2 regions of the Streptomyces sp. NPDC001020 genome follow, and region 1 is predicted to be linked to the other one. Evidence: riboswitches for the same ligand, from Rfam matches in the RefSeq annotation. Region 1 holds a riboswitch; the other holds the start of a gene.
What was found. A riboswitch is a leader RNA that binds a small molecule or an ion and turns the genes downstream of it on or off. The one in region 1 is predicted to bind cyclic di-AMP.

Region 1 (6,952 bases):
GCAGGTGCTTCCAGTTGGGGGTCAGGGAGTCCGCCGCGTCCGGGCGGAAGATCTGCCCGACATTGCGGGCGTGGTTCTCGGAGGCGTAGAAGTCGACGTAGTCCGCGACCTCGAAGGGCAGGTGCAGGGTCACCTCGGAGAGCGGGCGCAGAAGGGGCTCGACGGTCTCCCGGTGTGCGGGCACCGTCACCCAGGCCGTCAGCGCCCGGCGCACATCCGACCAGGCGGTGCGGCCCGCGGCCATCAGCGGGCCCAGGGACGGCTGCGCCAGCAGGGAGACGTAGGGGGAGCCGAGCGCCTTCGCCGCGGCGCCCGCGTCGAGCACGTGATCGCCCAGCCGGACGCCCACGGTCCGCTCGTCGGAGTCGGCCGGTGAGAACACGCCGTAGGGGAGGTTGTGCGGGCCGAAGGGATCATCCGCGGGGACATCGAAGGGGGGCATGGGGTGCTGCCTCGCTTTCGTGCACTTCAGGTGTGCCGTGCATGGGTGCGTTCCATGTGGTCGTCCCACACGTTACGGGTGAGTTGCTTGTCTTGGGCAGTGTCTAAAGGGTTCGCAATGTCCGAATAGATCCTTGTCGGAGGGCCCAATTCCGGCTTAGCGCCCCTTTAGGGACACGGACGGGGTGGGTCCGGCCCAATGGGGGGGACACGTCGGGGACCCGTGGCCAGGAGCACCGGCAGCGTGCCGTTCGACGCCGACCGCGAGGTGCCGGGGCTCATAGTGAAGTTCGGCGACTACCCGCTGCACCACGGCGGGGTGGGCGCCCTCCGTGCCCTGGGCCGGCTCGGCATACCGGTGTATGCGATCACAGAGGACCGTTACACCCCGGCCGCTTCCTCTCGCTGTCTGCGGCGCGCTTTCGTGTGGCCGACCAGCGGGACGGAGGAGCCGGAGCGGCTCGTGGAGGGTCTGTTGCGCATCGGGCGCCGCATCGGCTGCCCGACCGTCCTCATCCCCACCGACGAGGAGGCGGCCGTCTTGATCGCCGAGCATCAGGACGTCCTGGGCGGCCCCTTCCTGGAGGTGGACTCCACTGGATCGTGCACGCGTACTTCGACCAGAGCTCGACCCCGCTCGCTCTGTTCACCGGCGTCAAGGTCCGCTCCTGGCCGCCGCACGCAGGCATGACGGCGAACGCGTACGTCGTCGACAACCCGGAACTCGCGGACCTCGCCGCACGATTCATCTAACAGAAACCACCACGGGTTCGGGCGGACAGTACGGGCTCGACCTTCCACCACGAAGTAGGCACACTGCGTCCTGGGCTACCGCGTGGACATCGCCGCGATGGACTTCCTGGGCCACGAACTGCGCACGGAACTGGCAGTGAGCCGGGGCGCGCCGAGGCTCGGCACGGGCTGTGTGTCGTCGTCGCACTGGTTCAACGGCCGTCCAGAAAGCCGCCGTCGGGACCGACACCGCCGACGGCGCGAACTCGGGACGCCCAACCCTCCACCGTAGCGCGTTCATCGGGGTGCGCACGGGATACTTGACGTCGTCCGGTCGCCCGGTGGATCCATCCGTATTCTCTGATCATGGCCGCACCCCTCGCATACGCCCTCATCGCCACTGACCTGGACGGAACGCTGCTGCGCGGTGACGACACGTTCTCCGATCGGTCGAAGGCGGTGCTGGAGCGGGCCGCGGCAGCCGGCGCGCAGCACCTCGTGGTGACGGGACGCCCGGCACCGAGGGTGCGGCCGCTGCTCGACGAACTCGGCAGCCTGGGGCTCGCGGTGTGCGGACAGGGCGCGCAGGTGTACGACGCCCGCGCGGATCGGCTGCTGTTCTCCGTCACCCTGGACCGGGAGTTGGCCGAGACCGCGCTCGGCAAGATCGAGGCCGAGGTCGGGCAGGTGTACGCGGCCGTCGACCAGGACGGGGTGGACGGGCTCACGCTCGTCGAGCCCGGCTACCTGATGCCGCATCCCACCCTGCCCGCGGTGCGCGTCGAACGGCGCGACGACCTGTGGTGCGAGCCGATCAGCAAGGTGCTGCTGCGCCATCACGCCCTGTCCGACGACGAGTTGGCCACGGCGGCCCGCGAGGCGGTCGGTTCCCTTGCCTCGGTCACCATGTCGGGGCCCGGCACCGTCGAGCTTCAGCCGTGCGGTGTCACCAAGGCGACGGGTCTCGCGCTGGCCGCCGAGTACCTGGGCCTGTCGCCGTCGGCGACCATCGCCTTCGGTGACATGCCCAATGACATCCCCATGTTCCAGTGGGCCGCGCATGGCGTAGCCATGGCCAACGCCCATCCCGAACTCAAGGCGGTCGCGGACGAGGTCACAACGTCGAACGAGGACGACGGCATCGCCGTCGTCCTCGAACGACTCTTCGTGGGGCGGTAGGCCCCGGCGGCAGCTCTCGGCCGGGCTGCCTCAGTACGCGCTGTTGACGTTGTCGATCGAGCCGTACCGTGCGGCGGCGTAGTTGCACGCGGCGGTGATGTTCGCCACCGGGTCGTACGGGTCGAACGCCGTGCCCGGCACGTGGTACGTGCGGAACGTCGGGTCGATGACCTGGAGGAGACCCTTGGACGGGATGCCAGCTCGGGCGTTCGAGTCCCAGAGGTTGATGGCCTTCGGGTTGCCCGAGGACTCGCGCATCACGTTGCGGTAGATGCCGTTGTACGTACCGGGAATGCCGTGCTGCGCCATGACCGTCAGCGACTGGCGGATCCAACTGTCGAGGGTCGTGCCCTGGGTCGTCACGGCCACGGTCGGCGTGGCAGCGGGGGCGGCGAAAGCGCTGGTCGCGCCGGCGACCGGGAGGACGAGAACGGCTGCACCGGCGCCGGCGAGGGCGAGGGTGCGGGTGAGGCGGGTGGCCTTGGAGCCGCGGTCCCGACGGCGTGTGGGCAGGGCGAAAGCGGGCATGTCGTATTCCTCTCCTGACGCCTGCGAGGTGAGCTGTCGGGTTCGGGCGGGGAGGTGCCCGGCCATGTCCTCGTCGAAGAGGCCACGGCTTCACCCCGAGCCGTACCGGCGCGGTGTCCGGATCGGCGACTTACCTGGGTCCCCCGCTCCTGCCTTAAAGGGGTCGATGGGTTTTCGAGCGGTGGCAGGATTTGGCGTCCGCTCGGGTGAAGGGAAGGTATGCGGAAGCACATGTCGGAAACAAGGCCAGACATCACGGTCCGATCAAAATGACCTTGACCTGGGGGAATGGGGGGTATGATCCATTTTGTTGAGTAGGACTCAACTTGCCGCCTGCAAATGGGGAGTTGGCGAACGGCCTCGAATGTCCGATTTGGGTGCTGGCGTGACCCATTTCACTCACACCATCTTGATCCCAATTGGTGCGTAGCTCGCATAAATGGGTAATTCGGGCAAAAGGTTCACATTCTGGCAGTTACGAAGTCCTGTGCGCCGCAACCTCCGCCCCGCCGGTCGCCGTACACGGAATCCGTCCGTTCATTCGGTGTGCGCGGAATCCGCCCCTCCGGCACCGGTGGAACGCCGTCTCGCCGCACTTGTCGGCGGCGTGTCGTGCCTGCGCGTCTCCATGGGCAAGAAGGTGTGGTCGTGCGTGAAGGCGTGGCCGTGCCCCGCGTGCCGGGGGAGATGTGGCTCGTCGCGGGGCGCGGTGGAGTCAGTGGAGTGGGTGGCAGGGCGAGGTTTTGGGGCGGCCGGTGCGGATCGCCGGTCGGTGGGCGCCATGCCGGTGCGTACAGACGGGTGCCGCCCTGGGGTGAGGGTGAGGGTGGGTTTCAGTGTGAGCGCGGCATGGGTGGGACGTCGGTGCGTGCGCCCGGCCGGGTGACGGTGGCGGTCGCGTCTCTCGTGACGGCGCCTGTCGGGATCGCCGACACCCACCGAACGGGGGTCGCTTCCGGCTATGAGGGGCGCTTTTCGGCTGTACCGATAAATACCTTTTTGTATCACCTGGTCTTGAATGCGCCGTTCGTGATCCGATACGGCCTGGCCTGGAACAGCGGGCGCTCGTGGTGATCGAAACGTGACCGGATACGCTGACTTGAGTGATGGCGGAGACAGATCGACAAACTCCGTGAGCCAGTCGACAGCCAACGCCATCGACCTAGTGACCATCCTTGACACCGGCCGTGTGATCGTCAGCAGACAGGAGACCCCACGTGAGCGTCGTCGGGCCATTCGGGCTGAGCATGCGGGGCCAGGCTCTCGAAGCCGATGTCCAGGCCGGATTGGCCGCTGTCGAGGAAGGGCTGCTCGACGCCACCAAGAGCGAGGTCCCCTTCATCACGCAGGCCGCACAGCATCTGGTGCGCGCGGGCGGGAAGCGGTTCCGGCCACTGCTCGTGATGCTCGCGGCCCAGTTCGGTGACTCGTACGCGCCCGGTGTCGTGCCCTCGGCCGTGGTCGTGGAGCTGACCCACCTGGCCACGCTGTACCACGACGACGTGATGGACGAGGCCGAGGTGCGGCGCGGGGTGGACAGCGCGAACACCCGCTGGGGCAACTCGGTAGCCGTCCTCACGGGTGACTTCCTGTTCGCCAGGGCGTCGCACATCCTGGCCGACCTCGGCCCCGAGGCGGTCCGCATCCAGGCGGAGGCCTTCGAACGGCTGGTCACGGGCCAGATTCTGGAGACGGCGGGCCCACGGGACGGCCGTGACCCGGTGGAGCACTACCTCGACGTCCTCGGCGGCAAGACGGGTTCGCTGGTGGCGGTGGCATGCCGGTTCGGTGCCATGATGTCGGGCGCCGACGAGACGGTCGTGGATGTGCTGACGCAGTACGGCGAGCGGCTGGGCGTGGCGTTCCAGCTCGCCGACGACGTGCTGGACATCGCCTCGGACTCGCGTGAGTCCGGGAAGACACCCGGGACGGATCTGCGCGAGGGCATCCCGACCCTCCCCGTCCTGCGTCTGCGGGAGCGTGCGAAGCGCCTGGGACTGCCCGAGGACATCGCCCTGTGCGAACTGCTGGACTCGGACCTCACCGACGACGCCCGCCACGCCGAGGCACTCGCCCGCCTCCGTGCCCATCCGGCTCTGGAGCAGGCCCGTCGCGACACGGTCCGCTACGTGGAGGACGCCCGCGCGGCCCTGGGCCCGCTGCGGGAGTGCGACGCGAAGGCGGCCCTGATGCAACTGTGTGACGCGGTGGTGCACCGGGCGGGCTGACGCCGCCCCAGTGGTGTCACTCCTGCCTCCTGTGGCAGGCCTGGTGCACCCGTGGCCGTCACGTCACGCACCTCGGGAACCGTGAGGCAGGTTCGCAGGCCTGGAGCGAGTCCAGGTCCGTGTCCATGAGCAGCGGCGGGCTCCCCGAACTCCATCTGCTCGGACACTCGTTCGGTAACACGCCATGGCCTGCTCGCGGACACCGTCCGGATTTCCGCGCCTGGACGCGGTGGGCGGAGCCGTGTCGACCGGATCCCGCACGTCGGCGCGATCATCGGCGTGCCGTACCGGGCGAACCACGCCTTCGCGCGGAGGTGAGCCGGCGTGTCGCCTGTTCGCCAACCGGCCTCCCTCGACGACCCCTACGGGTCGGGGGAGGAGCCGCCCCGCCATGTCATACCCCAGGATTACGCGGAGTTGAGCCCGCGGTCTGACGCTTCCGTCCGGCCGATTTGGTCAGATGGAAGACACCACCCCACAGGAGTTCGGGTGACAATGGCGGCGCAGGGGTGGACGAGTGCACGGAAGAAGGGCCGCCGCCGACGACGGAGGTAAGGCACACATGGCACCGTACGAATCCGACGACAGCACACCCGCCGGGGAAGCCGAGGACGTACGCGACGGGCGGCGCAGGGCCGCGCGGTACGTCGTTCCGGTCGCGGTGGTGGGGGTGGCCGCGGCGACCATCGGGCTTGCCCCGGCGTTCGCGGGATCCGGCGACCCCGACCTGCCGAAGATCAGTGCGCAGCAGCTCATCGAGAAGATCGCCAAGTCGGACGTCCAGCAGATGTCCGGCACGGTGAAGATCAGCACGGACCTGGGTCTGCCAAACCTCGGCGGGCTGGAGAACAGCCTCGCCTCGGGTGCGCTCTCCCAGGGAGCGAAGGGCAAGGAAGGCTCGGTCGCCGACCCGAAATCCAAGCTGTTCGAACTGGCCTCCGGCACCCACACCGTGCGCGTCGCGGCCGACGGCCAGGACAAGCAGAAGCTCTCGCTCATAGAGAAGGCCGCCGAGTACAGCGTCATCCGCAACGGCAACGACGTGTGGGCGTACGACAGCGCGTCGAACGAGGCGTACCACTCGACCGGCGCGGGTGACCACAGGAGCGGCAAGGCGACACCCGAGGAGGTGCCCGCCACGCCCAAGGACTTCGCTCAGGAGGCCCTGAAGGCCGCCGACAAGACGACCTCGGTCACGGTGGACGGCACGGCCCAGATCGCGGGCCGGGACGCGTACAAGCTGCTCATCCGGCCGAAGCAGTCGGGCACCACGGTCGGCGCGATCAGCATCGGGGTGGACGCGAAGACCGGGACGCCGCTGAAGTTCACGCTGACCCCGGCGTCGGGTGGCGCGGCCGTCGTGGACGTGGGCTACACGGAGATCTCGTTCGCCAAGCCGGCCGCGTCGACGTTCACCTTCACACCGCCCAAGGGCACGAAGGTCACCCAGGGCGATGACCTGAAGGCCGAGCAGCGGAAGGAGCGGCCCAAGGCGATGGAGAAGAAGGCGGCCGAGGGAGGCCGGTCGAAGACCATCGGCCAGGGCTGGAACTCGATCGTCGTGTTCGACTCCGGCAGCAAGGGCGGGGTGCCCTCGGGCCCGTCGTCCGACGGCAGCGCGGTGTCCGGCGTCCTGAACTCGCTCGGCGACCACGTCACCGGCTCGTTCGGCAAGGGCACGGTCTTCTCGACCCGCCTGGTCAACGCCCTGATCACGGACAACGGCAAGGTGTACGCGGGCGCGGTGACCAAGGACGCGCTGGTGAAGGCGGCGAACGCGGGGAAGTAGGCCCCGCGCCGACGGCAGAAGCAGGAGAGCCCATGCAGGAGCGGTCCGCCGCGGA
Region 2 (6,952 bases), on a different contig from region 1:
ACCGAGCCCGCGAGTCCGACCAACGTACGCGCCTGGCTCAGCGGCACCTCCCGCTCCACGAGGTCCAGTGCGGCTTCGATGTCGGACCGTATGGCCGAGATCTGCTCCTCGGTGGGCGGATCGGTGACGACCCCGTCGCGCACCAGGTGACGCTCCGTCATGCGGACACAGCCGACGTCGACGGACCGTGCGCCGCGCACATGGTCGTCACCGACGACGAACTCCGTGGACCCGCCACCGATGTCCACGACCAGATAGGGCCTGACGAGGTCGGTGCGGCCCGCCAGTTCCCTGGTCGCGCCCGTGAAGGAGAACTCCGCCTCCTGGTCGCCGGAGATGACCTCGGGTTCGACGCCGAGGATGTCCACGACCCCGCGGACGAACTCGTCACGGTTCTCGGCGTCCCGGGACGCGGACGTTGCGACGAAACGGACGCGCTCGGCGCCGTGCTCCTTGATGATCCCGGCGTACTCCCGGCAGGCGACGAACGTGCGCTCCAGCGCCTCGGGCGCGAGCCGGCCGGTCCGGTCGACGCCCTGACCGAGCCGGACGATGGTCATCCTCCGGTCCAGTTCGGTCAGCTCGCCCGTGGCCGGCTCGATGTCCGCGACCAGGAGCCGGATGGAGTTCGTACCGCAGTCGACGGCGGCGACGCGCGTCACGCGCCCGCCTCCCCGGAATCGACGGGCCCCGCGGCGAACCAGCCGGAGTCCGACGTCTCCGCCTGCCACTCGTCACCGGACGGCCCTCCCGCGGGCGTCACGCACGATCCCTTGCGCCACCACTCCGGCAGCATCGCGATCGCCTCGTCGCCGAGCGGGTTGACACCCGGGCCGGCGGCCAGCGAGTGCGCGACGAGCACGTGCAGGCACTTGACCCGGTCGGGCATGCCGCCCGCGCTCGGGAAGCCCTCGAGGACCTCGATGGCGTCACGGCGGGCGATGTAGTCCTCGTGCGCGGCTCGGTAGGCGGCGGCCAGCTCGGGGTCGGTGGCCAGGCGCTCCGTCATCTCCTTCATGACGCCGTTCGCCTCCAGCGTGCCGATGGCGGAGGCTGCGCGCGGGCACGTCAGGTAGTACGTCGTCGGGAACGGCGTGCCGTCGGGGAGCCGCGGCGCCGTCTCCACGACGTCCGGCTGCCCGCACGGGCACCGGTGCGCGATCGCGCACAGCCCGCGCGGCGTGCGGCCGAGCTGCTGCTGGATGGCCGCGATGTCCGCGTCCGTGGGCTCGGTGCGAGGGGTGGGCGGCGGAGGGGTTTCCATGGCTGTCTTTCCGGCTGTCTTTCGTGTCGGTCCGGCGCGGCTCGCCGGTTCAGTGGTCGGACTTGTCGGGATTGTCGGCCTTGTCGATCCCGTTCCAGAGACCGGTGTACCAGGGACGCGCGGCCGTCGTCAGGTCCGTGCGCGACGGCTTGGCCGCTTCCGGGTCGACCACGATGTAACCGGTCTCCCCCGGCATCACATAGTGCAGCCGCTGCCGGATCTGCTGCTTGGCGTACGCGTCGTCCTGCCAGCGTGCCTTGAGGTCCCGCAGTTGTTCGACCCGTTGGTGGGCCTGCTCCTGTTGCCGCTCCATGTCGGCGATCTGGGCGCGCTGGGAGAAGTACTGCCGCATCGGGTACGCGAGTGCCACGATCAGCGAGCACAGGACGAGCGCGAGGAGGGCGGCCCGGCCGGTGAGCCGGGAGCGACGGGCCTGCCGTTTGGTCTGGGAGCGGTAGACCCGGGCCGCTGTCTGCTCGCCGAGCACCCGCAGCCTGGTCGCTGTGGAGAACCGGTCGCGGTCCTTCACGGCCATCTCTCCCGCCTCCCCTTCACACGTACGTACGTCCCCGCACACGGTACGGGACCGAATACGGGGACGTACGGGCGACGGGCTCAGGGCTGTCCCGTAATCCCTGGGGGATGGCCTTGAACCGTCAGCCCTTGAACCGCGGGAACGCGCTGCGGCCGGCGTACACCGCGGCGTCGTCGAGGATCTCCTCGATGCGCAGCAGCTGGTTGTACTTGGCGACGCGCTCGGAGCGCGCCGGGGCGCCGGTCTTGATCTGGCCGCAGTTGGTGGCGACGGCCAGGTCGGCGATGGTGACGTCCTCGGTCTCGCCGGAGCGGTGGGACATCATGCACTTGAAGCCGTTGCGCTGGGCCAGCTCCACGGCGTCGAGGGTCTCGGTCAGCGAGCCGATCTGGTTGACCTTGACCAGCAGGGCGTTGGCGGCGCCCTCCTCGATGCCCCGGGCCAGGCGCTCGGGGTTGGTGACGAACAGGTCGTCGCCGACGAGCTGGACCTTGTCGCCGAGCCCCGCGGTGATGGTCTTCCAGCCGTCCCAGTCGTCCTCGAACAGCGGGTCCTCGATGGAGACCAGCGGGTACGCCTCGACCAGCTCGGCGTAGTACTCGGTCATCTCGGCGGCCGAGCGCTGCTTGCCCTCGAAGACGTAGGAGCCGTCCTTGTAGAACTCGGACGCGGCGACGTCGAGCGCGAGGGCGATCTGCTCGCCGGGGGCGTAGCCGGCCTCCTTGATCGCCTCGAGGATGAGGTCGAGGGCTTCCCGGTTGGAGCCGAGGTTCGGGGCGAAGCCGCCCTCGTCGCCGAGGCCGGTGGACAGGCCCTTGTTCTTCAGCACCTTCTTGAGGGTGTGGTAGACCTCGGCGCCCCAGCGCAGGGCCTCGGAGAAGGACTCCGCGCCGATCGGGGCGATCATGAACTCCTGGATGTCCACGTTGGAGTCGGCGTGCGAGCCGCCGTTCAGGATGTTCATCATCGGCACCGGCAGCAGGTGCGCGTTGGGGCCGCCCAGGTAGCGGAAGAGCGGGAGGTCGCTGGCCTCGGATGCGGCGTGGGCGACGGCGAGGGAGACGCCGAGGATGGCGTTGGCGCCGAGGGAGCCCTTGTTGTCGGTGGCGTCCAGGTCGAACATCGCCTGGTCGATCAGGCGCTGCTCGGTGGCGTCGTACCCGACCAGCTCCGGGCCGATCTGCTCGATGACGGCGAGAACGGCCTTCTCGACACCCTTGCCCTGGTAGCGGCCCGGGTCTTGGTCGCGGAGCTCGATGGCCTCGAAGGCACCGGTGGAGGCGCCGGACGGGACGGCGGCACGACCCGTGCTGCCGTCGTCGAGGCCGACCTCGACCTCGACCGTGGGGTTGCCTCGGGAGTCCAGGATTTCCCGGGCTACGACGACGTCGATGGACGGCACGAGCATCTCCTTCTGGGATGTGACGCTGAGAGTGCGGGGCACCTTGCGACTAGAGCCTATCCGTCTGGGGGTCCCGGCCGACCGACCGACCGTCCCGCGGACAGGGTGACGGTCCATGTTGTTTCAGCGCGGAACGGAACGAGGTCGTCGCGGGGCGCGAAGGCAGTGAAGCCCCGCTCCGGCACGTACGGGGGAACACGCACCGGAGCGGGGAGTTCGTGGGGACGGGGGCCCTCTCCACGCGACCTCGCTCCGGAGGCCGCGTGGAGAGGGGGCTGTGGCCCGGCTACCGAACGCCTGTCACTTCAGGTGGAGCTGCTGGCCCGGGTAGATGAGGTCGGCGTTCTCGACGATGTCCTTGTTCAGCTCGAACAGCTTGTGCCAGCCGCCCCGGACGTGATGCGTCGCGGCGATGGAGCTGAGGGTGTCGCCCTTGGTGACCCGGTACTCGCCGTCACCCTTCTTGACCTTCTTGCCGGTCGGGGTGGTGACGGTCTTCTGCGCCACCGGGCGTTCCGACGAGCGGGCCGCCCGCTGCTCGGTCGGGCGGGACGCGGTGCCGCTCTGCGCGGAGTCGCTGGAGGAGCTGTTGCCGCTGGAGGAGCTGTTGCCGCTGGAGGAGGCCGCGCCGCCGTTGTAGGCAGTGCTGGACAGACCCTTGCCGCAGACCGGCCAGGCACCCTTGCCCTGGCCCGCGAGGACCTTCTCGGCGACGGCTATCTGCTGCGCCTTGGTGGCCAGGTCGGCGCGCGAGGCGTAGGCGGTGCCGCCGTACGCGGCCCAGGTGGAGTTGGTGAACTGCAGACCGCCGTAGAAGCCGTTTCCGGTGTTGATGGACCAGTTGCCGCCGGACTCGCACTGGGCGACGGCGTCCCACTCGGCGGCGGTGGCGGCGGAGGCATTGCCGGCCGCCATCAGCGGGGCGGCGACGGCGGCGCCGGTGACACCGGCGAGCGTGATGGCGCGGACGGCCTTGGACGGGCGACGGTGCTTGCCCTTGCCGGAAGACAGCATGGTTCGTTCCCCTCACCGACGCCTGCGAGGTGAGCTGTCGGGTTCGGGCCGGTTGAGTCGCCCGGCCGCGCACCTGAGGGCACGCGGCTTCACCCCAAGCCGCCCCGGTCAACTCCCGGGTGCGGCACTTACCTTGGGTCCCCCGCTCCTGCCTACGGCGCTTGACGCGACGACTGTTCCCGGGCGGCCGCTGGCAGGATTCGGCGTTGCGACCGTCGGGGCCCGCTGTGGCGAGCGGTCATGACCGTAAGCAGCCGATCCGTCGAATTTCAAAGACGATCAGCACTTATGAGACTCATATCTCACTCTCGCCAAAACGGACATTCAACTCGAAGTAGGACGTGAACTGTCGTCAGAGGAGCGACAGTTCAGCGCTCCCCCTCGGTCCGCTCACCCTGCAACGCGAGGTTCTGACCGGGGAAGATGAGGTCGGGGTCGGAGCCGACCGTCTTCTTGTTCGCGTCGTAGAGCGCGCCCCATCCGCCGTGAAGGTCAAGCGAGTCGGCGATGGCGGACAGACTGTCTCCGGGGCGGACGGTGTACGAGCCGTCGACGGGGCCGTGCGCGACGTGGGAGTCACGCGAGCCATGCCGACCGGCCGAGTCACCCCCATGCCCCTTCGTGCCACCCTCGTCGGCACTGCCGCCGCGGTGACGCCCCCCGCTGGAGGCCCGGCCCGCATCCACGTCCGAAGTGTCTCCACTCGGCACGGACTTGTCCGACTTGCCGTGCTTCGTCGCATCCTCCGACGGTCCACGGGACTCCCGCGCGTCGCCCGCACCGGCGTCGTTCGCGGTCGAGCCGGCGCTCGGCTTCGCATGAGAGGAGGAGTCGGGCGCGGAGGACGACGGGGACGTCGAGGGCGCGGGGGAGGAAGAGGGAGAGGGAGAGGAGGGGGAAGCGGGAGAAGCGTGCGACGGTCCGGCCGACTTGGAAGAGCCGTGCGAGTGGGACCGGCCGTGGCCGGGCGTCGAGTCGGCGGTGGGGCGGGAGGAGTCGTCGGCGACGCCCGTGTCCACACGGGTCGAGCCGGAGTGCTTGTTCAGGCCGGAGACGGGGGCGCAGGTGTGCCACGCGGAGACACCCTGGTGGGCCAGGAGCCTCTCGGCGACGGCGATCTGCTGCGAGCGGCTGGCCTGGTCCGCGCGGGGCGCGTACTCGAGGCCGCCGTACTTCTCCCAGTCCGCCTGCGTCAACTGGAGCCCGCCGTAGCGTCCGTTGCCGGTGTCGGCGCTCCAGGAACCGCCGCTCTCACACATCGCGACCTGGTCCCAGGCGGTGGCGTCCGCCGCACTCGCACTGGTGGCACCGAGGAGCGGGATCGCGATCGCCGATCCGGTCACTCCGGCCGCGACGATGAGGGCCGGGGCTTGACGGGGGCGACGGTGACGGCCGTTCCCGGGGAGCATACGGTTGCCTTTCACACGACAGCAGGGGCCAACGCCGGCGGCCGTGACGCACCGCCGCGTTATTGCGTGAACGTATCGGCAGTCGAACGCTTGTCACAAGTTAATGCAGCGTAGATCACGCAAACATCACAGAGTTGTGGAAGCGTCATGTTCCGGGTGACCCCGACGCGTTCGCCGCGTCGTACGGATCCTCAACGGCCCGGTACCGAAACCGGTGTGAACTCCACGGGCAGGGAGCGCAATCCCCGCATGATGAGCCCGCCACGCCAGCGCAGATCGGCGGGATCTCCCGCCAGCCGCAGGTCGGGGAGGCGGGTGAGGAGCGTGGCGAGCGCGGTCTGACCCTCCAGGCGGGCGAGCGGAGCGCCGAGACAATAGTGAATGCCGTGCCCGTACCCGAGGTGCTGGTTGTCACGGCGGGAGAGGTCGAGGAGGTCGGGGTCGACGAACCGCTCCGGATCCCGGTCCGCGGCGGCGAGGACGACAAGGACCGGGTCGCCGGGTGCGATGTCCTGCCCTCCGATGGTGAGCGGCCGGGTGGCGAACCGCCAGGTGGCCAGCTCGACCGGCCCGTCGTAGCGGAGCAGTTCCTCGATGCCGGTTTCGAGGAGGCCGCGGTCCCCGACGGCGAGGTCCTGCTGCAGGCGGGTGCGCTGCTCGGGGTGGGTGAGGAGGGCGTACGTACCGTTGCCGATGAGGTTGACGGTGGTCTCGAACCCGGCGAAGAGCAGGATGAAGGCCATGGCGGCGGCCTCGTTCTCGGTGAGGTGCTCGCCGTGGTCGGAGGCGCGGATGAGCGCGGAGATGAGGTCCTCGCCGGGGCCGGGGGTGTCGGACAGGGCGGCGCGCTTGCGGTGGATGAGGTCGGAGAGGTAGCCGCGCATCTTCTTGACCGACCGCGCGACCCCGCCCCTGGGTCCCCCGCCGTGCCGGATCATCATCCCGGCCCAGTCCCGGAAGTCGTCCTGGTCCTCGCGGGGAACGCCGAGCATGTCGCAGATGGCGTAGATGGGCAGCGGGAAGGCGAACTCGTGGATGAGGTCGGCTTCGCCCCTGCCGGTGAACTGGTCGATGAGGTGATCGGTGAGTTCCTGGACGCGCGGCGCGAACTCGGCGACGCGCCGCGGGGTGAACGCCTTCGAGACGAGCCGACGCAGCCGGGTGTGGTCCGGCGGGTCGATGTTGAGCAGGTGGGTCATCAGCTCGGCCTTGCGCTCGCCGGGGATGCCGGTCTTGCCCTTGGCGTGCGCGGGCTCGTCGTGGTGCGCCGGGTTCTTGCTGAGCCGCTGGTCGGCCAGTGCCTGCCTGGCGTCGGCATAGCGGGTGAC

Region 2: another riboswitch for cyclic di-AMP. It lies ahead of ACWDEX_RS02030 (transglycosylase family protein); the one in region 1 lies ahead of ACWDEX_RS11045 (transglycosylase SLT domain-containing protein).

Annotation. Positions count from the first base shown of each region.
Region 1 covers NZ_JBSFLQ010000009.1:97,195-104,146, reverse strand. Annotated here, with positions in the region: gene fahA (fumarylacetoacetase) at 1-442, opposite strand, end outside; partial or broken gene ACWDEX_RS11060 (hypothetical protein) at 641-1,191, shown strand; partial or broken gene ACWDEX_RS11055 (NAD(P)/FAD-dependent oxidoreductase) at 1,268-1,399, shown strand; gene ACWDEX_RS11050 (HAD family hydrolase) at 1,540-2,352, shown strand; gene ACWDEX_RS11045 (transglycosylase SLT domain-containing protein) at 2,383-2,880, opposite strand; cyclic di-AMP (ydaO/yuaA leader) riboswitch at 2,885-3,059, opposite strand; gene ACWDEX_RS11040 (polyprenyl synthetase family protein) at 4,098-5,108, shown strand; gene ACWDEX_RS11035 (LolA family protein) at 5,671-6,897, shown strand; gene ACWDEX_RS11030 (ABC transporter ATP-binding protein) at 6,930-6,952, shown strand, end outside.
Region 2 covers NZ_JBSFLQ010000002.1:81,580-88,531, forward strand. Annotated here, with positions in the region: gene ACWDEX_RS02010 (Ppx/GppA phosphatase family protein) at 1-662, opposite strand, end outside; gene ACWDEX_RS02015 (DUF501 domain-containing protein) at 659-1,264, opposite strand; gene ACWDEX_RS02020 (FtsB family cell division protein) at 1,314-1,799, opposite strand; gene eno (phosphopyruvate hydratase) at 1,921-3,201, opposite strand; gene ACWDEX_RS02030 (transglycosylase family protein) at 3,502-4,215, opposite strand; cyclic di-AMP (ydaO/yuaA leader) riboswitch at 4,220-4,385, opposite strand; gene ACWDEX_RS02035 (transglycosylase family protein) at 4,584-5,624, opposite strand; gene ACWDEX_RS02040 (cytochrome P450 family protein) at 5,816-6,952, opposite strand, start outside.